DNA from 3 places in the Bradyrhizobium sp. USDA 3311 genome. Region 1 is predicted to be linked to each of the others. Evidence: predicted binding sites of a transcription regulator. Region 1 holds the regulator's gene; each other region holds the start of a gene.
The links. Region 1 encodes PhoB, which activates phosphate uptake and scavenging genes when phosphate is short. Its sites were predicted from a motif close to TGTCATNNANCTGTCAT; they were not measured.
Positions count from the first base shown of each region.

Region 2: ACVWW6_RS15710 (YdcH family protein) is a predicted target of PhoB. The motif match lies at 1,352-1,368, and genes of this name have one in related genera.
Region 3: phnC (phosphonate ABC transporter ATP-binding protein) is a predicted target of PhoB. The motif match lies at 3,732-3,748, and genes of this name have one in related genera.

Region 1 is NZ_JBSSFI010000001.1:966,160-973,792, forward strand. It holds gene apaG (Co2+/Mg2+ efflux protein ApaG) at 176-568, shown strand; gene ACVWW6_RS04725 (Hsp33 family molecular chaperone) at 787-1,794, opposite strand; gene argF (ornithine carbamoyltransferase) at 1,953-2,876, opposite strand; gene ACVWW6_RS04735 (aspartate aminotransferase family protein) at 2,876-4,084, opposite strand; gene ACVWW6_RS04740 (GcrA family cell cycle regulator) at 4,539-5,048, shown strand; gene phoB (phosphate regulon transcriptional regulator PhoB) at 5,305-6,012, opposite strand; gene phoU (phosphate signaling complex protein PhoU) at 6,035-6,751, opposite strand; gene pstB (phosphate ABC transporter ATP-binding protein PstB) at 6,763-7,584, opposite strand; gene pstA (phosphate ABC transporter permease PstA) at 7,581-7,633, opposite strand, start outside.
Region 2 is NZ_JBSSFI010000001.1:3,312,153-3,319,785, forward strand. It holds gene ACVWW6_RS15690 (GGDEF domain-containing protein) at 1-194, shown strand, start outside; gene ACVWW6_RS15695 (hypothetical protein) at 303-554, opposite strand; gene ACVWW6_RS15700 (hypothetical protein) at 577-789, opposite strand; gene ACVWW6_RS15705 (YdcH family protein) at 918-1,124, opposite strand; gene ACVWW6_RS15710 (YdcH family protein) at 1,453-1,635, shown strand; gene ACVWW6_RS15715 (NAD(P)/FAD-dependent oxidoreductase) at 1,858-2,961, opposite strand; gene ACVWW6_RS15720 (sensor domain-containing protein) at 3,164-5,851, shown strand; gene ACVWW6_RS15725 (glycerol-3-phosphate dehydrogenase) at 5,891-7,390, shown strand; gene ACVWW6_RS15730 (ABC transporter ATP-binding protein) at 7,421-7,633, shown strand, end outside.
Region 3 is NZ_JBSSFI010000001.1:2,292,233-2,299,865, forward strand. It holds partial or broken gene ACVWW6_RS10750 (selenium-binding protein SBP56-related protein) at 1-438, shown strand, start outside; gene ACVWW6_RS10755 (hypothetical protein) at 522-1,115, shown strand; gene ACVWW6_RS10760 (DUF1045 domain-containing protein) at 1,119-1,817, opposite strand; gene ACVWW6_RS10765 (alpha-D-ribose 1-methylphosphonate 5-triphosphate diphosphatase) at 1,836-3,029, opposite strand; gene ACVWW6_RS10770 (chloramphenicol acetyltransferase) at 3,026-3,685, opposite strand; gene phnC (phosphonate ABC transporter ATP-binding protein) at 3,859-4,668, shown strand; gene phnD (phosphonate ABC transporter substrate-binding protein) at 4,733-5,668, shown strand; gene phnE (phosphonate ABC transporter, permease protein PhnE) at 5,744-6,628, shown strand; gene phnE (phosphonate ABC transporter, permease protein PhnE) at 6,625-7,473, shown strand; gene ACVWW6_RS10795 (winged helix-turn-helix domain-containing tetratricopeptide repeat protein) at 7,536-7,633, opposite strand, start outside.

The DNA.
Region 1 (7,633 bases):
TAAGGATTGTACCGGTCCGGCCGTCGTCTCGCAAAGCGGCCGGATCACATAAGGGTGTCTTTCTTTGGGGTGTCTTTCTTTGGGGTGTCTTTCTCCGCGAATTCTGGCGGGACGATGTCGCGAAAGCCGCTTGCGGCGTTTGGTTCCCGGCCGGGTTTTCGTTATGATGGCAGCCATGTACCGCGCCGTGACCCGCCAGATCGAAGTGACCGTCGAGCCGAACTTTGTTCCGGAACAGTCGTCGGCCGACCGCTCCCGCTACTTCTGGTCCTACACCATCGTCATCACCAATTCGGGCGAGGAGACCGTGCAGCTCAAGACGCGGCACTGGATCATCACCGACGCCACCGGCCGCCAGCAGGAGGTGAAGGGCGAGGGCGTGGTCGGCGAGCAGCCGACCCTGGCCCCCGGCGAGCGCTTCGAATACACCTCCGGCGTGCCGCTCTCGACCGCCTCCGGCTTCATGACCGGCCGCTACCAGATGGTCAGCGAAAGCGGCGAACGCTTCGAGATCGACGTGCCGACGTTTTCGCTGGATAGCCCGGACAACAAGCGGGTGTTGAACTAGGGGCGGGGCCGTGGGGTGGGCAAAGCGAAGCGGGCCCACCATTTCGGTGGTGACGCAGAAAGATGGTGGGCACGCTTACGCTTTGCCCACCCTACGATGTCCGAGCACTTGGCAGGCTGCTTCCCCGTCGTCATTGTGAGCGCAGCGAAGCAATCCAGACGGCCACTGCGGAAAGACTCTGGATTGCTTCGCTGCGCTGGCAATGACGGAGGATAGAGTTACGCGTCCTCCACGCCCGCCTCATCGGGCGTGAAATCGTACACCGACGAGCAGAACTCGCAGGTGACAACGACCTTGTCGTCCTTGACCATCGCGGCGCGATCGTCCGGCGAGAAGCTCTTCAGCATCGCGGCGACCGCATCGCGCGAGCAGGAGCATTGCGCCTTCAGGACCAGCGGCTTGAATACGCGCACGCCACGCTCGTGGAAGAGGCGGTAGAGCAGCCGCTCGCCGGACAGTTCCGGATCGATCAGCTCGACGTCCTCGACGGTCTCGACCAGCGAGCGCGCCTCGACCCAGGCGTCATCTTCGGCGACGGCGTGCACTTCGGCGCCCTCGGGCGCATCGCCGGGATGCAAGTCCGCCTGCCGCGCGCGCTCCGGCGCCTTCGGCAAAAACTGCATCAACATGCCGCCGGCGCGCCAGCGATGCCTGCCGCCGTCGTTCGAGCGCCACTCCTCGCCGACCGCAAGACGCACGCGCGTCGGGATCTGCTCGGAGCGCAGGAAATATTCGTGGGCGGCGTCTTCGAGGCTGCCGCCGTCGAGCGCGACCAGACCCTGGTAGCGGCTCATGTCGGGGCCCTGGTCGATGGTCATGGCGAGATGGCCGCGGCCGAGCAGCGCGCCGGAATCCTTCGCCGTGCCCAGGCGCGAGGCGTCAAAGCGGGCATAGGCGCGAAGCTGGTCCGGCGCCTTGTAGTCCACCACCAGGAACGACACCGGGCCGTCGGTCTGGGCCTGGAGGATGAAGCGACCCTCGAATTTCAGCGCCGAGCCGAGCAGCGTCGTCAGCACGATGGCCTCGCCGAGCAGCTTGCCGACGGGCGCGGGATAATCGTGCTTGGTCAGGATGTCGTCGAGCGCCGGACCGAGCCGCACCAGCCGGCCGCGCACGTCGAGCGCGTCGACCTCGTAGGGCAGCACGGCGTCGTCGATCGGAACCGCTGATGGTGCGCGAACCGGGCCTTCTGGCCTGGTTTTCATGTCAGGGGATTGGGAATCCATGGCGGTCTATCTGGGGTCGGTGGGTGGGAAATGGAAGGGGTTCCGGCTGCATCCGGCAATGCAGAATGGACGTATGCAAGGACAGCAACCTCCGCGTCGTCCTGGCGAAAGCCAGGACGACAGTTGCATGCGAGGCGGCCGCCGGGCCTACGCCAAACTTACTTCACCGCGTCAAAACACCAGGCCAGAATGCCCTTCTGCGCGTGCAGGCGGTTTTCGGCCTCGTCGAACACGACCGATTGCGGGCCGTCGATCACCTCGTCGGTGACCTCCTCGCCGCGATGGGCAGGCAGGCAGTGCATGAACAGCGCGTCGGGCTTGGCCAGCGACATCAGCTTGGCATTGACCTGGTATGGCTTGAGCACGTTGTGGCGGTGCTCGCCTTCCTTGTCGCCCATCGACACCCATGTGTCGGTGACGACGCAATCGGCGCCGCGCACGGCGGCTTCCGGATCGGTGCCGAGCATGATCGGCGCGCCTGAAGCCTTGATCCAGTCGCGCATCGCCTTCTTCGGCGCAAGCTCCGGAGGCGTTGCGACATTGAGCTGAAACTTGAAGCGCTCCGCGGCATGCGCCCAGGACGCCAGCACGTTGTTGTCATCGCCGGTCCAGGCCACCGTCCGGCCCTCGATCGGGCCGCGGTGCTCCTGATAGGTCAGAAGGTCGGCCATCACCTGGCAGGGATGCGAGCGCCGCGTCAGGCCGTTGATGACGGGCACGGTCGCGTTGGCCGCAAGCTCGAGCAGGGCGTCGTGGTTGAGGATGCGGATCATGATGGCATCGACATAGCGCGACAGCACGCGCGCGGTGTCGGCGATGGTCTCGCCGCGGCCGAGTTGCATCTCGGCGCCGGTGAGCATGATGGGCTCGCCGCCGAGCTGGCGCATGGCGACGTCGAACGACACCCGCGTGCGGGTCGACGGGCGCTCGAAGATCATCGCCAGCGTCTTGCCTTCGAGCGGCCTCACCGGCTGATGCGCCTTCTGCTTCGCCTTCATGGCGGAGGAGGCATCGAGCATGCTCTTGAGCTCCGACAGCGGGAGCTCGTTGATATCGAGGAAGTGCTTCGGCGACTTGCTCATCAGCTTGCCGCCCGCTTGGTCTGACTGGACGAGATCGCGGCGCAGGCGCGTTCGAGCCGCCCGACGCTGTCCTCAATCTCGGCTTCGGTGACGATCAAGGGCGGCAGGAAACGCACGACATTGTCGCCGGCGCCGACCGTGAGCAGCTTCTCGTTGCGCAGCGCCGCGACGAGATCGCCTGATGGCACCACGGCCTTGATGCCGATCAGGAGGCCCTCGCCGCGCACCTCGCTGACGACATCGCCATGACGGTCGATCACGGAGGCGAGCTTCTGCTTGAGCAGCAGCGACATCTTCTGCACGTGATCGAAGAAGCCGGGCTTCAGCATGACGTCGAGCACGGCATTCGCAGCCGAGATCGCGAGCGGATTGCCGCCGAAGGTCGATCCGTGCGAGCCGGGACCCATGCCGGCCGCCGCGTCCGCGGTGGCCAGGATCGCACCGATCGGGAAGCCGCCGCCGAGCGCCTTGGCCAGCGACATCACGTCAGGTGTGACGCCGGTACGCCGATGCGCGAACAGATCGCCGGTGCGGCCCATGCCGGTCTGCACCTCGTCGAAGGCGAGCAGCAGGCCCTTCTCGTCGCAAAGCTGGCGCAATGCCTTGAGGAACGCAGGCGTTGCGGAACGCACGCCGCCCTCGCCCTGAATCGGCTCGATCAGGATGCCGGCGGTCTGCGGACCGATTGCCTTCTTCGCGGCCTCGATGTCGCCATGCGGGACCTGGTCGAAGCCATCCATCGGCGGACCAAAACCTTCGAGATATTTTGCAGATCCCGTCGCAGCCAGCGTCGCCAGCGTGCGGCCATGGAAGGCGCCTTCGAAGGTGATGATGCGGTAACGTTCCGGATGCCCCTTGGAGAAGTGATGATGGCGGACCAGCTTGATCACACCTTCCAGCGCCTCGGCGCCGGAATTGCAGAAGAACACGAAGTCCGCGAAGCTTTCATTGCACAGGCGCGCAGCGAGCTTCTCGCCGTCCGGACTCTGGAACAGGTTCGACATGTGCCAGAGTTTTGTGGCCTGCTCCTGCAGCGCCTTGACCAGCGCGGGATGGGCATGGCCGAGCGCGTTCACGGCGACGCCCGAGGTAAAATCGAGATAGCGATCGCCATTGGTCGCAATCAGCCAGCAGCCTTCGCCGCGCTCGAAACCGAGGTCGGATCTGGCGAAAACGGGAAGCAAATGCGGCGCTGCGCTGTTAGTCATGACGATCACTTGATGTTGCGGACGGCCTGAACACGCTCACGCAGCGCACCATTGACCGGCCCGGAAAACGAAACGTGCCGCCTTTTAAGGGCGGCACGTGACACTATCTTATGCCTGGTGAAACCGGTGTCAATGCCGCCCGAAAGCCTCGCGAAACGCTGAATCCGTAGTCTTGCGGAGCCGAAATTGCGGGGTTTTCGCCACGGAACATGTGGAAGCGAGTCGGCGGACTCTTGCGCGTGAGTCACGCCATATTGTAGCGTTTGGCTTGTCAGATACGACATCTCGTGCAGTGTTTCTGATCCTCTAAGTCCTCATGTACCGGCGTAGACGTTCGGGCGTTATCGGCGCGCCCGGCGAGCCTTAAGGGATTCTGACGGCACGGGTTTTTCGAGGCTTAGGCATTCGCCGCGAGGCGCCAGGATGGCAGCCGCACGGCGAGGGAAAGGGTGCAATGACGGTTTTGACCTGGTCCGACGATCGCGTCGAGCAGTTGAAAAAGCTCTGGGAGGCCGGATTATCGGCCAGCCAGATCGCAGCCGAGCTCGGGAACGTGACCCGCAATGCCGTGATCGGCAAGGTACACAGGCTCGGCCTATCCGGCCGCGCCAAGAGCCCCTCATCGGCGGCTCCGCGGCCGCGCAAGGCGCGCCCCGCGCAGCACATGATGCGGGTGAGCCGCCCCATTGCGCGCGGCAACACCGCGCTGGCGCAGGCCTTCGAGGTCGAGGTGGAGGCCGAACCGGTCACCTACGACAACGTGGTGCCGATGAGCCAGCGGCTGTCGCTGCTGGAGCTGAACGAGGCGACCTGCCACTGGCCGGTCGGCGATCCCTCGAGCCCGGATTTCTTCTTCTGCGGCGGCAGGGCGCTGTCGGGCCTGCCCTACTGCGCGCAGCACTCGCGCGTGGCATATCAGCCCGCCGCGGATCGCCGGCGCGCACCGGCGAAGCCCTCGCGGTGAGTTTGTTCTGAAATCGAGTGACGGCCGTCACGCGTTGACGGCCCAACAAACTCGATGTCGTCCCGGACAAGCGCGCCTGAAGCGCGCGCAGATCCGGGACCCATAACCACCGCAAGATGTGGCTACGGGGACTCGGAGTTACCTTCTTCGCGCGACAACCACGCCCTGTGATTATGGGTCCCGGATCTGCGCTTACGCTTGTCCGGGACGACACTGAGAGTGTGGCTGTAGCCCGCTAAACCAACGCCTGCAAACCCTACGTCTGCTCCGCCTTCGCAAAGCGATCATCCAGCGCGTAGCCGGCTCCGCGGACGGTGCGGATGGGATCCTGCTCGCGGCCGAGATTGAGCAGCTTGCGCAGGCGGCCGATGTGGACGTCGACGGTGCGCTCGTCGATGTAGATGTCGCGGCCCCAGACGCTGTCGAGCAGCTGCTCGCGCGAGAACACGCGGCCGGGATGCTCCAGGAAGAACTCCAAGAGGCGATATTCGGTCGGGCCGAGGTCGATCGGCCGGCCCGAGCGCGCGACGCGGCGCTTGTCGCGATCGAGCTCGATGTCGCCATAGGCCAGCACCGTTGCGAGCCGCTCCGGGCTTGCGCGCCGCAGCAGGCCCCTCACGCGCGCCAGGAGCTCCGGCACCGAGAACGGCTTGACGATGTAGTCGTCGGCGCCGGTCGCAAGACCCCGCACCCGCTCGCTCTCCTCGCCGCGCGCGGTGAGCATGATGATCGGGAGCTGCTTGGTCTCGGGCCGGGTCCGCAGCCGGCGGCACAGCTCGATGCCTGACAGTCCCGGCAGCATCCAGTCGAGTACGATCAGATCGGGGATGTGTTCCTTGAGGCGGGTGTCGGCGTCGTCGCCGCGCATCACCGTCTCCACATCATAGCCGTCGCCTTCGAGGTTGTAGCGGAGAAGCTCGGTGAGAGCTTCCTCGTCCTCAACCACCATAATGCGTGCGCCCATGGTGTCGTCGCTCCTTAAGTCTTCAGGTATTCGGGACCGTCGTGGCGAAGGTCGTCATGTCGCCCTTCGGCCGCTTGTCGGTGATCGCCTGGCCCTCGATCATGTAGAACACGGTCTCGGCGATGTTGGTGGCGTGGTCGCCGATCCGCTCGATGTTCTTGGCGCAGAACATCAGATGGATGCAGAACGAGATGTTGCGCGGATCCTCCATCATGTAGGTGAGGAGCTCGCGGAACAGCGAGGTGCAGATGGCGTCGACTTCCTCGTCGCCCTTCCACACCGCCATCGCCGCCGGCAGATCATGCGCGGCATAGGCGTCCAGCACCGACTTGACCTGCTGCTGCACGAGGTCGGTCATGTGCTCGAGGCCGCGGAACAGCTTGAGCGGATGAAAATCCGTCTCCAGCGCCGCGACGCGCTTGCCCATGTTCTTGGCGAGGTCGCCGATGCGCTCGAGATCGGTCGCAACGCGCATGGCGCCGACGATCTCGCGCAGATCGACCGCCATCGGCTGGCGGCGGGCGATGGTGAGCACGGCGCGCTCCTCGATGCGCTTCTGCAGCGCGTCGAGCTCGGTGTCGGTGGCGACGACGCGCTGGCCGAGCGCGACGTCTCGGCGGATCAGCGCGTCGACGGAATCGACGATCATGCGCTCGGCGATCCCGCCCATCTCGGCGACGAGCCGGGTGAGCTCCTGGAGGTCGGTGTCGAAGGCCTTTGCGGTATGTTCAGAACCCATGTCCCGTCTCCTCAGCCGAACCGGCCGGTGATGTAATCCTGCGTGCGCCGGTCGCTCGGCGACGTGAAGATCTTGCTGGTGTCGTCGAACTCGATCAGCTCGCCGAGATACATGAACGCGGTCTTGTCGGAGACGCGCGCCGCCTGCTGCATGTTGTGGGTGACGATCGCGATCGTGTAGTTCTCGGACAATTCCTGGATCAGCTCCTCGACCTTGGCGGTCGAGATCGGGTCGAGCGCCGAGCAGGGCTCGTCGAACAGGATCACCTCGGGCCGCACCGCGACGGTGCGGGCGATGCAGAGGCGCTGCTGCTGGCCGCCGGAGAGCGACAGGCCGGAGGCGTTGAGCTTGTCCTTGACCTCGTTCCACAGCGCGCCGCCGCGCAGCGCCTTCTCGACGCGGTCGTCCATCTCGGACTTCGAGATCTTCTCGTAGAGGCGGATACCGAAGGCGATGTTCTCGTAGATCGTCATCGGGAACGGCGTCGGCTTCTGGAACACCATGCCGACGCGGGCGCGCAGCAGGTTGAGGTCGAGCTTGCCGTCGAGGATGTTGGTCTGGTCGAGCATGAGCTGGCCGGTGGCGCGCTGCCCCGGATAGAGGTCGTACATCCGGTTGAAGATGCGCAGCAGGGTCGACTTGCCGCAGCCGGACGGGCCGATGAACGCGGTGACGCGGTTGGTGCCGAGCGTCAGGTTGATGTTCTTCAGCGCGTGGTGCTCGCCGTAATAGAAGTTGAGGTTGCGCACCGTCACCTTGGCCGGCGCTTCCGGCAGCAGCGGCGCCTGGGGCAGCCCACCGGCCGCGCTCATCGATACGGAAAGCTCACTCATTTTGCGGTCCTCTCGGCGCCAAGGATGCGCGCGCCAATATTCAGGGCAA
Region 2 (7,633 bases), 2.3 Mb from region 1:
CCTTCGAGCAGGCGATCGACGAATTATCCTTCGTCTTCCGCAGCCAGAATGTGACCGCGGGCGCCTCCGCCGGCGTCGCGTTGCTGGGGGCGCATTCCGACGCAGGCCGCGCCTTGGAGGAGGCGGATGCCGCAATGTATGTGCGCAAGGCGCGCCGGCGGCACGAGCCGCGGATCAGGCTGGTCAGCAACTGAGCATGATCCGGACCCGAAGGGCCGCGCTAGCGCAAAGTGTGCAGCGATCTTCCTCGCGACAAATGCGAAACGCGTTTGCGCGGAGATCATGCTCAAACAATAAATGCCCTACAACGTGGCCAGATCTTCCGGCACGGTGCCGAACTTGCGCAGCAGCGTCGCGTCGCCGAATTCGCCGGTCATGGGATCGCCGCTGCGGCAAAATGCGACCGCGCCGATGTGGCCGGCACCGCGCGCCAGAATTTCGGCGCGCCGCAGTGCGGCCGTCGAGGACTGACATTCCTCCGCGGCGCCCGCGACCGGCGATCCGTCGTCATCGATCAGGAAGGGCATTGCAACGTAGTAGGTGACGTCCGACATGGCGTTGCTCCGATCATCAACATCAGGCGGCGCTGCTCCGCGCCTTGCTGCGAGAGGTCTCCGGAATGCAGCCGGCTGAAATCGCCGCCTGCAATTCCTCGAGCTCCGCCTCCAGATATTCGTTGGCCATGATCAGCGCCTTGATGGTGCTGCGCAGATTGCCGTCGCACATCGCGATCGCCTGATCGCAGGCCTGTTCATAATGGCTGTTGTCCAAAAGGGCGGTTGCCGACATCTGCGTTGTCCTTGCTAGGTTCCTTGGGCGTTTCCTGGGGGCGTCTGGCGCCTGAATGTTCCTATTTTGTTCTTTTGGAGTCAAGAGGATTCACCCGGCTCGCCCCGCCGCGAAAAGCCCGCTGGGGATCAGGCGATGATGTCGGGCGTGATCTGGTCTTCGATGAAGGCGATGCGGTCGCGCAACAACAGCTTGCGCTTCTTCAGCCGCTGTAACCGCAATAGGTCGGGGGCAGGCGATTGATGCAGTGCATCGATCGCCGCGTCGAGATCTCGGTGTTCCTGCTGCAACCGGGCGAGCTCGGCTTCGAGTTCGCTCTCGTCTTCATGGGTCATGTCTGCGGTGGCCGAAAAACCGATAGTCGTGAGATTAAGGCTGTGGATGCCCTGTGGAAATTATCGTCCTTGCGCGCCGTGACCGCAAGCGATCTCGGGCCGTCGCTCACCGATCTCTCGCAAGATATTTCAACGGTTCGCTGCGGCGCTGCGCAAGCGCATTGATATCATGGATTTTTCCCAGCGCGGTTCCTTACTCACGCTTCGTTACATATGAATTTTCAAAAATGACACGGCGACGACGGATATCCATCGACAGAACGAATCGGTGATGTACACTTCGTCGTCCGGATCGAATCCAAGGTCACCCCTACCGAGGAGGTTTCGAATGACAATTCAGGCACATCTGGTTGAATTGGAACGGAAGCATAAAACTCTCGAAAACGAATTGCACGAAGCTCTCGTGCACCTTTCAACAGACGACCTGCAAATTGTTGAGTTGAAGCGCCGGAAGTTGATGGTCAAGGACCAGATCGAGCGTCTGAAGCACACTGGCGACACGCTTCACTAGTAAACCCCGTATTCAGCGTAAAGTTTGATCGTACCCCTTCAGGCAGGGGTGAGTGCTGTTGCGCTCATCCCTGTTGGAAGATGCGAAGCCGCGCAAGGGCATTTGCGCGGCGTCCGGAGCTATTTCCGTTTCGACGGAATCGGAACGGAAATGGCTCCGGCTTCTTGTTTGGACGCGTTTTCTTCTTTGCGCGAAGTGGTATCCGCTTCGCTTGAAGACGCTTCAGATATTTGCGAGCTCGGCGACGTGATCGGCGATCGCGAGCGAGGACGTCAGTCCCGGCGATTCGATGCCGAACAGGTTGATCAGGCCTGCCACGCCGTGATCGCGCGGACCCTGCATCAGGAAATCCTGCGTGGCGACCGCCGGCGGCACGATCTTCGGGCGGATGCCCGAATAGCTCGGCATCAACGCGCCGTCAGGCAGCGTCGGCCAGTATCTCCGGATCGCCGGATAGAAGCGCTCGGCGCGTGACGGATCGACCTCGTAGTTGATCGTCTCGATCCACTCGACGTCAGGGCCGAAACGGGCCTGCCCCGCCATGTCCAGCGTCAGATGCACGCCGAGGCCGCCGGGCTCGGGCACCGGATAGATCAGGTGCGAGAACGGCGCCTTGGCGTTGCAGCTGAAGTAATTTCCCTTGGCCAGATAGGCCGGCGGAATCCGGTCCAGCGGCATGCCGTCGATATTGCGCGCCACCGTTGTCGCCGCGAGGCCCGCAGCGTTGACGAGGAGGCTGCATTGCAGCGCCATCGGTGCCGCGCCGCCGGCCTCGACCTCGATCACGCCGGCGGCCGCCTTGGCACGGATCAGCGGGGTGTGAAACGCGAAGGCCGCGCCGGCTTCCTCGGCCTCGCCGCGCAGCGAGAGCATGTAGGCGTGGCTGTCGATGATGCCGGTCGAGGGCGAGAGCAGCGCGGCGTCGCAGGCGAGCGCCGGCTCCAGCGCGCGTGCGGCCTCGCCCGTGAGCAACTGCATGTCGAGCACGCCATTGGCCTCGGCGTGCGCCTTGATCGATTGCAGCTTCTCGGTTTCCTTCGCATTGGTCGCGACGATCAGCTTGCCGCAATTCTTGTGCGGGATGCCGCGCTCGCCGCAGTAGCGGTAGAGCGCGTGCTTGCCGTTGACGCACATGCGCGCCATCCAGCTTCCGGCGCGGTAGTAGATGCCGGCATGGATCACCTCGCTGTTGCGCGAGGAGGTGATGGTGCCGATGGCCTCGGCTTCCTCGAGCACGATGACCTCGCGCCCGGCCTGGGCCAGCTTTCGAGCCACCGCGAGCCCGACCACGCCGGCTCCGATGACGATGCAGTCGACCCTATCCATGGTTGTGCAGGAGGTCCGCTGGAAGCGCCGGTGGCATCAAGCCCGGGAACGAGGGCGCGGGGTCATTTTCCGTTAAGGAAGCATTTATCATGTCAGGGCAATTGCCGTATTTAACGTGACATTTTTCTGTTGCGCGTACAGGCGTTTACCCGATCCAAACCCGTGAAGCCAGACAATCCGACGTTGAAATCGCGGGTGGCTGATGGCTGAGAAGAACTGGCACGCGGACAGCACGATTCTGATTGCTGTGCAGGCCGTCGTGTGCCTGGCCGGCACGGTCGCGCCTGCGCGTGCCTTTGCGCTGTCGGACAGCTTCGCCCCGCCGAGCTCGCTCGACAACCTCGATCCCAACCTGATCTGGGAAGCCCTGATCGGGGGCATCGTCGTCTGTGCGTTCCTGGTGGCAATCGCGTTGTGGATCCACTCCGCGCTGCGCCGGACCAGGCGGCTGCAGCTGCGGCGCAACGCCTTCGTCTCCTCCGCCATGAACAATCTCAACCAGGGCGTGGTGATGACCGATGCGCAGCGGCGCGTCATCTTCTGCAATGACCGCTATCTCGAGATCTATGGCCTGTCACGGTCGGATCTGTGGGCCGACATGAACGGCCACGACATCCTCGAGCTGCGGCGCAAGCGCGGGGTCCTTGGTGGCGTCTCCGATAAGGAATTCTACGAGAAGGCGGCAAGCGGCAACGGTCTGATCACCGAACTGCCTGACGGCCGGGCCATCCTGGTAAAATACTTCGTGCTGCCGAACGGCGGCTCGGTGGCGACGCATCTCGACGTCAGCGAGGAGCGCAGGCTGTCGCGGCAGCTCGCCTCGACCAAGCAGTTCCTGGAAACGGTGCTCGACAACGTGCCGGCCTGCGTTGCCGCGAAGAACATCGAGGACGGCTGCTACATCTTCGCCAACACCGCCTATGAGCGGTTCTGGGGGTTTACGCGGGACCAGGTCGTCGGCAAGAACGCGCGCGAGCTGTTTGCCCCCGTCTCAGCGGCCAGCATCGAGGCGACCGACCGGGCGGCGCTCAATTCGCCGGACGGCCAGTTCCGTAATGAGTTCGAGGTCGACCGCGGCGGTGAACGGCGCATGGTTGCCTCGATCCGGATCGTGGTCCGCAACGAGAACAACAAGCCCGAATTCCTGATGCTCGTGTTCGAGGACATCACCGACCGCCGCTCACTGTCGCAGGAGCTGGAGAGCACCAAGAAATTCCTCGAGCTCGTCGTCGACAACATCCCGGTGGCGCTGATCGTCGAGCAGGTCAAGGACGGCCGCTATCTGCTCGCCAACCGCAGCGCCGAGACGATCCTCAACCGCAGGCGCGAGGAAGCCACGGGCCTGACCGCGTCCGACATCTTCAATCCCAAGGAAGCCAAGCTGATCATCGCGCGCGACGAGGCTGCGATCAAGAAGCGCGGGATGATCACCGAGGAGCACCCGATCTCCACCAAGGACGGCCTGCGGCTGTTCCTGACCCGGCGCGCCACCGTGCTCAGCGATGCCGGCGAGCCGCAATACCTGATCAAGACCCACGAAGACGTCACCGACCGCCGGCAGACCGAGTCGCGCATGGCGCACATGGCCTATCACGACGGCCTCACCGATCTGCCGAACCGTGCCGCCTTCCTGCAGGCGCTGACTCAGATGATCGAGGCCTGCGAAGGCACCGGCGAGGAGTTCGCCGTCCTCTGCGTTGATCTCGACGGCCTCAAGGAGGTCAACGACGTCTTCGGCCATGCGCTCGGCGACAAGCTCCTGATCGAGGTGGCCCAGCGGCTCCAGGATTCCGCGCGCGGCGGCGTGGTGGCGCGCCTGTCCGGCGACGAGTTCGGCCTGATCATCGACGGCAAGCAGCCGGAGGCGGGTCTTGCGCTGGCGCAGCAGCTCGGCGAAGCCGTCGCGCGGGAATTCCAGATCGACGGCCGGCCAGTCCGTGCCGGCGCCACCACCGGCATGTCGATTTTCCCGCACAATGGCGCCGACGGCGCCTCGTTGCTCGCCAATGCCGGTGCGGCGCTGTTCCGCGCCAAGCAGAAATCGCGCGGCACGATCAGCCTCTACCAGCCGGAGATGGACCAGCAGATCCGCGATCGCCGCGTGCTGCATCAGGACCTGTCGATGGCGATCAAGAACGGCGAGCTCTCGCTCGCCTTCCAGCCGCAGGGGGCCGCCGGCCATAGCGTCGCCGAGAGCGAGATCATCGGCTTCGAGGCGCTGGCGCGCTGGCAGCATCCGGTGCGTGGCCAGGTCTCGCCGGCCGAATTCATCCCGATCGCCGAGGAGAGCGGCCTGATCGTCGAGATGGGCGAGTGGATCCTGCGCGAGGCCTGCCGCGAGGCGGCGTCCTGGCCGAAGCCGCTCCAGGTCGCGGTCAATCTGTCGCCGGCGCAGTTCATGCACGGCGACGTGGTCGGGCTGGTCCATTCGATCCTGATCGAAACCGGCCTGGCGCCCGGCCGGCTCGAGCTCGAGATCACCGAGGGCGTGCTGATCGAGGATTTCGACCGGGGCCTGGCGCTGCTGCGCCGGCTGAAGGCGCTCGGCGTGCGCATCTCCATGGACGATTTCGGCAGCGGCTATTCCTCGCTGAGCTATCTCCAGGCGTTTCCGTTCGACAAGATCAAGATCGACCGCGCCTTCATCATCAATCTCGGCCGCAACCCGCAATCGGCGGCGATCGTGCGCGCCGTCATCGATCTCGGCCACGGCCTCGAAATGTCCATCATCGCCGAGGGCGTCGAGACGCTCGACCAGCTCGCCTTCCTCGCCAAGGAGGGCTGCGACGGCGTGCAGGGCTACCTGCTCGGCAAGCCACTGCCGATCGGGAAGTATGCCGGCCTCGTCGGCCGCGCCGAAGCCATGGAGCTTGCGCTCAAGACCGGCTAGTGATGGGAGCGCTTCGTTTCGCTCGCTCTCGACGGCTTCATGGCGGATTACGACCTTGCGATCATCGGCGGCGGCCTGAACGGTGTCAGCCTCGCGCGCGATGCGGCCGGCCGCGGCCTGCGGGTCATTCTGTTCGAACAGGGCGATCTCGGCGGCGCCGCCTCGTCGGCGACGCCGCGGCTGATTCATGGCGATCTGTCGGTGCTGGAGCGCCGCGGGTTCTGGCGGGTGCGCCGGGCGCTCGCCGAGCGCCGGATCTGGCTCCGGATCGCGCCGCATCTGGTCCGGCCGATGCGCTTCGTGATTCCCGCCCATTCCGAGGAGCGTCCGCCATGGCTGCTGCGGGCCGGCCTGTATGTTTATGACGGCCTCACGAACCGGGGTGGCCTGCCGCCATCAGCGACCCTCGACATTACGCATCATCCGGTCGGCAACGCGCTGAAGCGTCCGTTCGGCACGGCGTTCGAATATTCGGACTGTGTCGTTGACGATTCCCGCCTGGTGGTGCTCACGGCGCTGGATGCCGCCGAACGCGGCGCCGCGATCCATACCGGGGCACGCTGCGTGCGCGCTGACAGAACCGACACATGGCGCCTCGCGGTGGTCGATCGCGGCCACCGCCGCACGATCACGGCGCGGGCGCTGGCCAACGCCACCGGTGGCTGGACGTCGATGGTGGCGGATACCGTGCTGCGGGAGCCGCAGCCCGCCATGGCCGCGATGCAGATGAGCCAGATCATCGTGCCGCGGCTGTTCGATTCCGAGAACGTCTACGTCTTCCAGAACAATGATGGACGGCTGATCTTCGCCCGGCCCCTCGAGCGCGATTTCACGCTGATCGGCACGGTCACGCACGCTTTCACCGGCGATCCTGCGATCGTCGCGATGCCGGGCGCCGACGTCAGCTATCTCTGCGAAGCGGCCAGCCGCTATTTCCGCGAGCGCGTCGCCCCGACCGACGTGGTCCGGACGGTCTCGGGCGTCAACCTGACGCTGGCGTCCGCGCGAGGACGCGACGGCACGGCGCTGTTCCATGCGCGCCGGCGCAAGGCGCCGCTGATCACGATGTTTGGCGGCGATGTCACTACTTCGCGCCTGCGTGCGGAGCGGGGGGTGACGCGGCTGACGCCGTTCTATCCGATGTCGCCGCCCTGGACCGCCGGGGCGGTACTCCCCGGCGGCGATTTCGCCTGGGACCGTTTCGACACCGAAGTCGACCTCGCACGCGATCGCTGGCGCTTTCTCTCGGAGCCGGAGGCCCAACGCCTGGTCGCGGCCTACGGCTCGCGACTGCCGGTCGTGCTGGGGGATGTGAAGAGCCGCGATGAGCTTGGCCCAACCTTTGGCCCTGAGCTGACCGGCGCCGAGGTGCGTTATCTGATGAGCCACGAATGGGCGCGTTTTCCAGAGGACGTCTTGTGGCGTCGCTCCAAGCTCGGTCTGACCATGCCCAAGGCCGATCGTGATCGGCTTGCCGCGTTCATGGCGGATGTGAACGATCGCCCCGAACCGGTTGAGCAAAGGCCGATCGGCCGCTAGCGTGCGGCGGAATCGGGGTTGGCAGGGACCATGGCGGAAGAGTTGCCCGGAACGGACGTCGCGGCGGATACGGCCGCTGGAGCTGCATTTCCCGTAGCAGGTCAGCCGTTGCTGCGCATCGAGGGCGTCGCCAAGACGTTCGGGACGTTCCGGGCCGTGGACGGTGTCTCGCTCGACATCAAGGCCGGCGAGTTTTTCGCGCTGCTCGGGCCTAGCGGCTGCGGCAAGACCACGCTGTTGCGC
Region 3 (7,633 bases), 1.3 Mb from region 1:
CGCTGGTGACCGACATCGACCTGTCGATGGATGACCGGTTCCTCTATGTCTCGTGCTGGGGCACGGGTGAAATGCGCCAGTACGATGTGAGTGATCCGCGAAAGCCGAAGCTTGCGGGCTCGGTCCACATCGGCGGCATCGCGCGCCGCACCCCCCATCCGAACGGCAAGGCATTTGCGGCCGGTCCGCAGATGGTCGAGATCAGCCGCGACGGCAGGCGCGTGTACTGGACCAATTCGCTCTATTCCACCTGGGACGATCAGTTCTATCCCGACGGGGGTTCCGGGCGTGGAAGTCATGGCCAATGTCGGTGGCAACGGCGGCCTCGAGCTCGACAAGGACTATTTCGTGAGCTTCCCCGACGGATATCGTGCGCACCAGATCAGGCTCGAGGGCGGCGATTGTTCGACGGATTCCTTTTGCTACCCGTCGGTCTAGATGGGGCGCACGCGAGCCCGGCGCTTGGCTGGCTTTGGCTCGCTCTTGTTGCGAGCGGCCTCTACCACGGGGTCAACCCGGGAATGGGATGGCCGCTCGCTGTTTCGGCCGGGCTCATGGACAAGAACCCACGCGCGCTGTTCCGTGCGTTGTGGGCCCTGGCGGCCGGACATCTCCTGGCAACATTTCTCGTGCTGCTGCCATTCGCGTTCCTGCTCGTGCTGGCCGAGTGGCAGCGTTCGATCCAGATCAGTGCGAGCCTTCTCGTCATCGGCTTCGGTGTCTATCGGCTGATCGAGCGGCGCCATCCCCGCGCGCTGGCACGAATTCCGCCAACGCAATTGGCGCTCTGGTCATTCGCCGTTGCCATTGCCCACGGCGCGGCCTTGATGCTCGTGCCGATCTATCTCGGGCTCTGCCAGGCCCTCGAGCTCGATGCCGGCCATGAGGCGGCGGGCGCGCTGATGAAGGCAAGTCTCGGGATGGCGGTGCTGGTGTCCCTGGTGCACGTTGCCGCCATGGTCAGCGCCGGCGGATCTCTGGCGTGGCTGGTCTACCGCTATCTGGGATTGAGGTTCGTCTCGCGCAGCTGGTTCAATCTGGATGCAGTCTGGGCGACCAGCCTCGTTCTGGTCGGCGCGGTGGCGCTCGCCTTCAATCTTGCGAGCTGGCGCTGAGGTCTATCGCGCCAAAGCCCACTCGCCGATGATGCGGAAGCGCGCCCTGGTCTCGTCCTGCCTGAACAGGGCGAGGCGGTCGATCGCCAGCGTGTCGAGACGAAGCGACGCGAACCGCGTCCGCAACATCTCCAGGATCGGTCCGCGGCGCTCTGCATCCAGCCGCCCAGTCAGGGTCATGTGGAAGCGAAATTCTTCCATGACGTAGGGGTAACCCCAGCGGTCGAGATAATCGCGCTGCCGCTCGGTGAGTTTGTCGGGCTTCCGGCGTGCGCGGTCTTCCGCGGAGAGAGCGGCGCGGAAGGAATCGAACTCGCGTGCGCAATCGGCGGCGAGCTGCTGGAGCGCATCGACCGGCTCGGCCGGGATGACGGCGATGAAGCCGCTGATGGTGTCTACGATCGGGCGGATGGCCGGGATCGGCCGCGCCGTTTCGGCGAATGTCGCGCAGGCTGCCATAAGCTCCGCCTCGGTGCTGCCGGGCGTCAGCGCCATCGGCGCCTTCAGCGTGGCATGAAAGCCGTATTTGCGGGGATCGGCGGAGACGTCACGCCAGTCCGGTGCAACGCGCAGCGCCTCGGGCGGAAACGGCACCTCGTCGCCGGTGTAGGCATCGTAGCCGAGCAGCGCGGCGCCGAAGCGAGTCAGCGCGCTGTCGGCGCCGGCGGCAAAATAGATCGCGTAGCGGGGAAAACCTGTCATCGCCTCAGCGTAGCCAATTTATGCCGCGACGACAGCCTCGCGCGGCGCCGCCGCCGCGCTGAGCAGTCGCGTCGCATCGGTGAGATGCACGAGCTTTCCGCCTGATATCACCGCGACGAGCCGCGGCCGCAGCGGCACGGTGTCGTCGACGAGCAGGATGTCGGCGCGGCGTCCTTCGGCGAGGATGCCGCGGTCGGCAAGGCCCGTCGCGCGCGCAGGCTCCGCGGAGACCAGGCTCCAGGCCTCCGTCAGCGGCAACACGTCATCGGCGGCGAGGCGGAACGCGGCGAGCAGTTGCGCGGGATAGTAATAGTCCGACGCCAGCACCGAGCAGAGCCCCTTTGCGATCATGTCGGATGCCCGGGTCCAGCCGGTGTGGCTGCCGCCGCGCACGACGTTCGGCGCGCCGTAGACGATGGCATCGCCGTGGCTCGCTGCCGCCCGCGCCGTCTCCTCGTTGATCGGAAACTCGGCGATGTCAGCGCCGAGCTCGCGAAACTCCCGGCGCATCGCGGGTGTCGCATCGTCATGCGAGAGCATCCGCACGTCTGCCGCGCGGGCAGAAGCAGCGAGCCGCGACACGGAGGCCGGCACGTCGGCGGCGCGCGAGATCACGCGGTCGACCAGCCCGTCAAAATCCTCGCTGGACAAGCCAGTGCGCTCCACCATGCGGTTGCGCTTGCGCGGCTTGGCCATGTCGGCGACGGTGCCGTCCATGTGGTCGTTGAAGGCAAACAGGTCGACGCGGCCCTCGGCAAGCCACTGGCTGATCTCGGCCTCGGCATCGAGATTGTAGGTCTCGTGCCGCAGATGGAAGCGGGTGTCGGCAGCGAATTGCGGACGCTGCCGCTCGATCGCCTCCATCAGGCCGCGCGCATTGTCGGCGCTGCGCAGGCCCGGTTCCCACGAGCAGGTCGTGGCGTGAAACACCGTGGTGATGCCGTTGCTGATCGCCTGGCGGTCGCTGTCCGCGAGCGCGACGTCGATCGGGAAGTCCACGCCGGCGCGCGGCATCATCTGCCGCTCGAAGGCATCGCCATGCAGATCGACGATTCCCGGCAACACCAGCAGATTGCGCGCATCGATCGCGAGCCGAGCCCGGCCACGGGCGGCATCGACCCGTGCGATGTCCGTTCCGGCCACGCTGAGTGACGTCTCGACCAACTCGGTGCCGATCAGGGCCCGGCCGCCCTCAAGGAAAATGTCTGTCACGCGACCGCGCTTCGTTTGCTGGCAGGGGAGTGTGCCCGTGCTTCATACGTGGAGAGAAAATCCTCAACCCCGAGCCTGCGAAAATCGGGCAGGGCTTCACGCAATTTGTCGTGATCCCAGTCCCACCAGGCGAGCCGCGCAAGCCGTCCGGCGATCTCTTCCGAGAAGCGCCGCCTTACGATCCGCGCGGGATTGCCGGCGACGATGGTGTAGGCGGGCACGTCCTTGGTGACGATGGCGCCGGCCGCGATCACCGCGCCGGTGCCGATGTTGCGGCCGGGCAGCACGATCGCGCCATGGCCGATCCAGACGTCGTGGCCGATATGGACGTGATGCTGGCGCCGCCAGTCGAAGAACTCCGTGTCGTCGCTCTCGCCGGGGAAGTAGGCGCTGGAACGATAGGTGAAGTGCGCCTGCGTCGCGCGATGCATCGGATGATTGCCGGGGTTGATACGCGTCATCGCCGCAATTGAGCAGAATTTCCCGATCGTGGTGTAGGTGATCTGCGAATCGTTCACGACATAGGAGTAATCGCCCATCGTCACTTCATGCAGGATCGTGCGCGCGCCGACCTCGGTATAGGCGCCGAGCCGGGTCTCGTGCAGCTTGGCCGAGGGATCGATGGTCGGTTGGACTGAAAGGGCTTTGCCGGCCATGTCGTATCCGAAGCGTGAGGGCGGGCGTTCCTCTTCGAGCGGCTCGATGACAATGTCATGACGCAGCGATGACAGGGGATGAGGTGTGTTGGATCGCCGCACCGCAACGTGCATGTCACACAAGTGTCAAGCGTCGGCGTTAGCGGTGGATCCCAGCTACTCTGGAGCCCTGCATGCTGGTGGTTGAAGGTCTGACGTGCCGCTTTGGCGCAAAAGCCGCGGTGGACGACGCTTCGTTTCAAATTTCCCCCGGCGGATTCGTCGGCGTGATCGGACGATCCGGCGCCGGCAAGTCCACCCTGCTGCGGACCATCAACCGCCTGGTGACGCCGACGCAGGGCCGCATCCTGTTCGACGGCACCGACGTCACAGCGCTGCGCGGCAAGGAGCTGCGGCAGTGGCGGGCGCGCTCGGCGATGATCTTCCAGCAGTTCAACCTCGTCGGCCGGCTCGATGTTCTCACCAACATCCTGATGGGGCGCCTCGCGACGATGCCGGCCTGGCGCTCGCTGTCGCAGACCTGGCCCGAACACGACAAGGCGCTGGCGATGTCCGCGCTCGAACAGTTCGATATCGCCGCGCTCGCCGCGCAGCGCGCCGACCAGCTCTCCGGCGGCCAGCAGCAGCGCGTCGCGATCGCCCGCGCGCTGGTGCAGCAGCCCGACATCATTCTCGCCGACGAGCCGATCGCTTCGCTCGACCCGCGCAACACCAAGATCGTGATGGATGCGCTGCTGCGCATCAACAAGCATTTCGGCATCACCGTGCTCTGCAATTTGCATTCGCTCGACCTGGCGCGCAGCTATTGCGGCCGCCTGATCGGGATGGCGCAGGGCCGTGTCGTGTTCGACGGCGCACCGTCTGCGCTGACCGATCACGTCGCGCGCGAGCTCTACGATCTCGAAGCCACCGACGTCATGGGCGGCTCGCCCGTGCCGGCGCCCGAAGGCATTCCGGCGCTTGGAACGGCGGCCGCCGCCTGAGCCGCATCGCTTCTGTCGTTGCCAATTTTTGCGTCAACCGACCCCAACCGATGAAGAGGGTATCATGATCACTCGCAGATTAGTTCTTGCCGGCGCCGCCGCGCTCGCATTCACGACCTCGGCCTCCGCCGACGACTGGAAAGCCAAATATCCCGAGCTGACCTTCGCGGTCATTCCGGCGGAAAACGCCTCGGGCGTGACCGAGCGCTGGGCGCCGTTCATGAGCTATCTCTCCAAGGAATTGGGCGTGAAGGTCACGCTGCGCATCGCCAATGACTACGCCGCCGTCATCGAAGGCCAGCGCGCCGGCAATATCCATATCGCCAGCTACGGCTCGGCCTCGTTCGCCCGCGCCCGCCTGACCGGCGTCAAGACCGACGCCTTTGCCAACGATATCAACGCCGACGGCTCGACCGGCTACTATTCGGTGTTCTTCGTCAAGGCGAGCAGCCCCTACAAGAGCATCGACCAGCTCAAGGGCAAGAACCTCGGCCTCGTCGACCCGAACTCGACGTCCGGCAACAACGTGCCGCGCTTCGAGCTCGACAAGATGGGCATCGCGGACGCCGACACCTATTTCAGCAAGGTCGTCTTCACCGGCAGCCATGAGAACGCGATCCTGGCGCTGGCGCAGGGCACGGTCGATGTCGCGGCCAACCAGTGGACCAGCGACGACGATTCGACTCTGGCGCAGATGCTGACCAAGGGCATGCTGAAGAATGCCGACGGCTCGCCGATGAAGAAGGACGATTTCCGCATCATCCACAAGTCGGCGCCGATCATCAACGGCCCCTATGCCTACAACTCCGACCTGCCGGAAGAGGCGAAGGCGGCGATCGCGAAGGCGTTCTTCGACGCTCCGGCCAAGGACAAGGCGGCCTTCGATCGCCTCCAGGACGGCCAGAAGAAGGGTTTTCATCCCGCCACCACCAAGGATTGGGATGGCACGATCGAGCTGATCAAGTTCGTCGATGCACTGCGTAAGAAGAAGGCGTCCTGAGTTTCGGGACGAGCTACTCGAGCCGGGTCGATGGACCCGGCTCTTTCTCTTTGATCGGCCACTTTTCCTGAACAGATGACCCTCGCGGTTTCGATCCTGCCCGAGCAGCAGCTGGCTGCGCTGAACACCGCTTACAATCAGGCGGTCGCGCGCAGGCGGCTCCGTCTCTTGCTCGGGGTTGTGGTGTTCGCCGCCGCGCTGCTTCTCGCCGCGATCGGCGCCGAAGTGAACCTGCGCACCTTCTTCACCTATTTCGGCAACTTCGTCAGCTATTTCGATCGCATCCTCACGCTCGACAACGGCCAGCGGGTCTGGACCGATGTCGGCGAGTGGCTTTGGGGCTGGCGCAAATGGTTGAAGATGCTGGGTGAGACGCTGCTGATCAGCTATGTCGGCACGCTGACCGGCGCGACCCTCGCCTTTGTCCTGAACTTCTTCGCGGCGGAAAACACCTCGCCCGCGCCCTGGCTGCGCTTTACGGTGCGGCGTCTGCTCGAATTTGCACGCACCGTCCCGGGCATCGTCTTCGCGCTGATCTTCGTGATCGCCTTCGGGCTCGGGCCGATGGCTGGCGTGCTTGCGATCGCGATCCATTCCACCGGCGCGCTCGGAAAATTGTTCTCGGAGATCGTCGAGAACGCCGACATGAAGCCGGTCGAGGGCATCCGCTCGACCGGCGCGAGCTGGCTCTCCTGCATGCGCTTTGCCGTCGTGCCGCAGGTAACCGCGGGCTATGCCAGCTACGCGCTGCTGCGCTTCGAGATCAACGTCCGCGAAGCCTCGGTGATGGGCTTTGTCGGTGCCGGCGGCATCGGCCAGGAGCTCGTCGTCGCCATCCGCAAATTCTATTATTCGGACGTCAGCGCGATCCTGCTCACCATCATCATTACGGTCTTCATCATAGACATCACCACCGGCTGGCTGCGCGGCCGCCTGTTCGGCAAGGAGGCGCGGACGTGACGCGGCCGCAAGAGGTTGACACGCGAGAGCTTCGCGCGCGCTATCCTGACGTGTTCGACCGGCCCGCCTCGGCGCGGCTTGCGATGCCGGCGATGATCGTCGCGGCGTTCGCGGTCCTGGTGTACGGCCTCGTCGATCTCGACTTCTCGCCGTCGCGCTTCGTCGCAGGCCTCAGCCAGCTCGGCTGGATCAGCCTGATGATGATCCCCCCCGATCCCGGCTCCTCGCTGCCGATCTATCTGAAGGCGCTCGGCGAGACGCTGTCGATCGCTCTGCTCGGCACGACGCTCGCCGCATTGTTCGCGCTGCCGGTCAGCCTGCTCGCCGCCCGCAACGTGGTGCCGTCAAACATCCTGCGCTTCCCGATCCGCCGTTTCCTGGATTCGATCCGCGGCGTCGATACGCTGATCTGGGCGCTTGTTTGGATCAATGTCGTCGGCCTGGGCCCCTTCGCCGGCGTGCTCGCCATCGCGGTGTCCGATTTCGGCGCCTTCGGCAAGTTGTTCTCGGAGGCGATCGAGGGCGCCGACCAGAAGCAGGTCGAGGGCATCCGCGCCTCCGGCGGCAGCGCACTGCACGAGATCCGCTTCGGTCTGTTGCCGCAGGTTCTGCCCGTGATTGCCGGCCAGGTGCTCTATTTCATCGAGTCCAACACCCGCTCGGCCACCATCATCGGCATCGTCGGCGCCGGCGGCATCGGCCTCCAGCTCGCCGAGCAGATCCGTGTGCTGGAATGGCAGAAGGTGTCGTTCCTGATCCTGATGATCTTGGTCGCGGTCGCCGCGATCGATTTCATCTCGGGCAAGCTCCGTTTCGCGATCATCGGCCGGCGCGCGGTGGCTTAGGTTGTTCGCCTCCCTTCGCCCCTTGTGGGGGGAGGGCGCACTCTCGATGCTGCGCGAGAAGTCTACTCCATCCCCGCGCGCCGCAATCCTTCCAGATAATGCTCGCGGTCCTGCTCCAGCAGCATCGGCAGCTCGCTTGTGATCCAGGCGAGCGAGATGC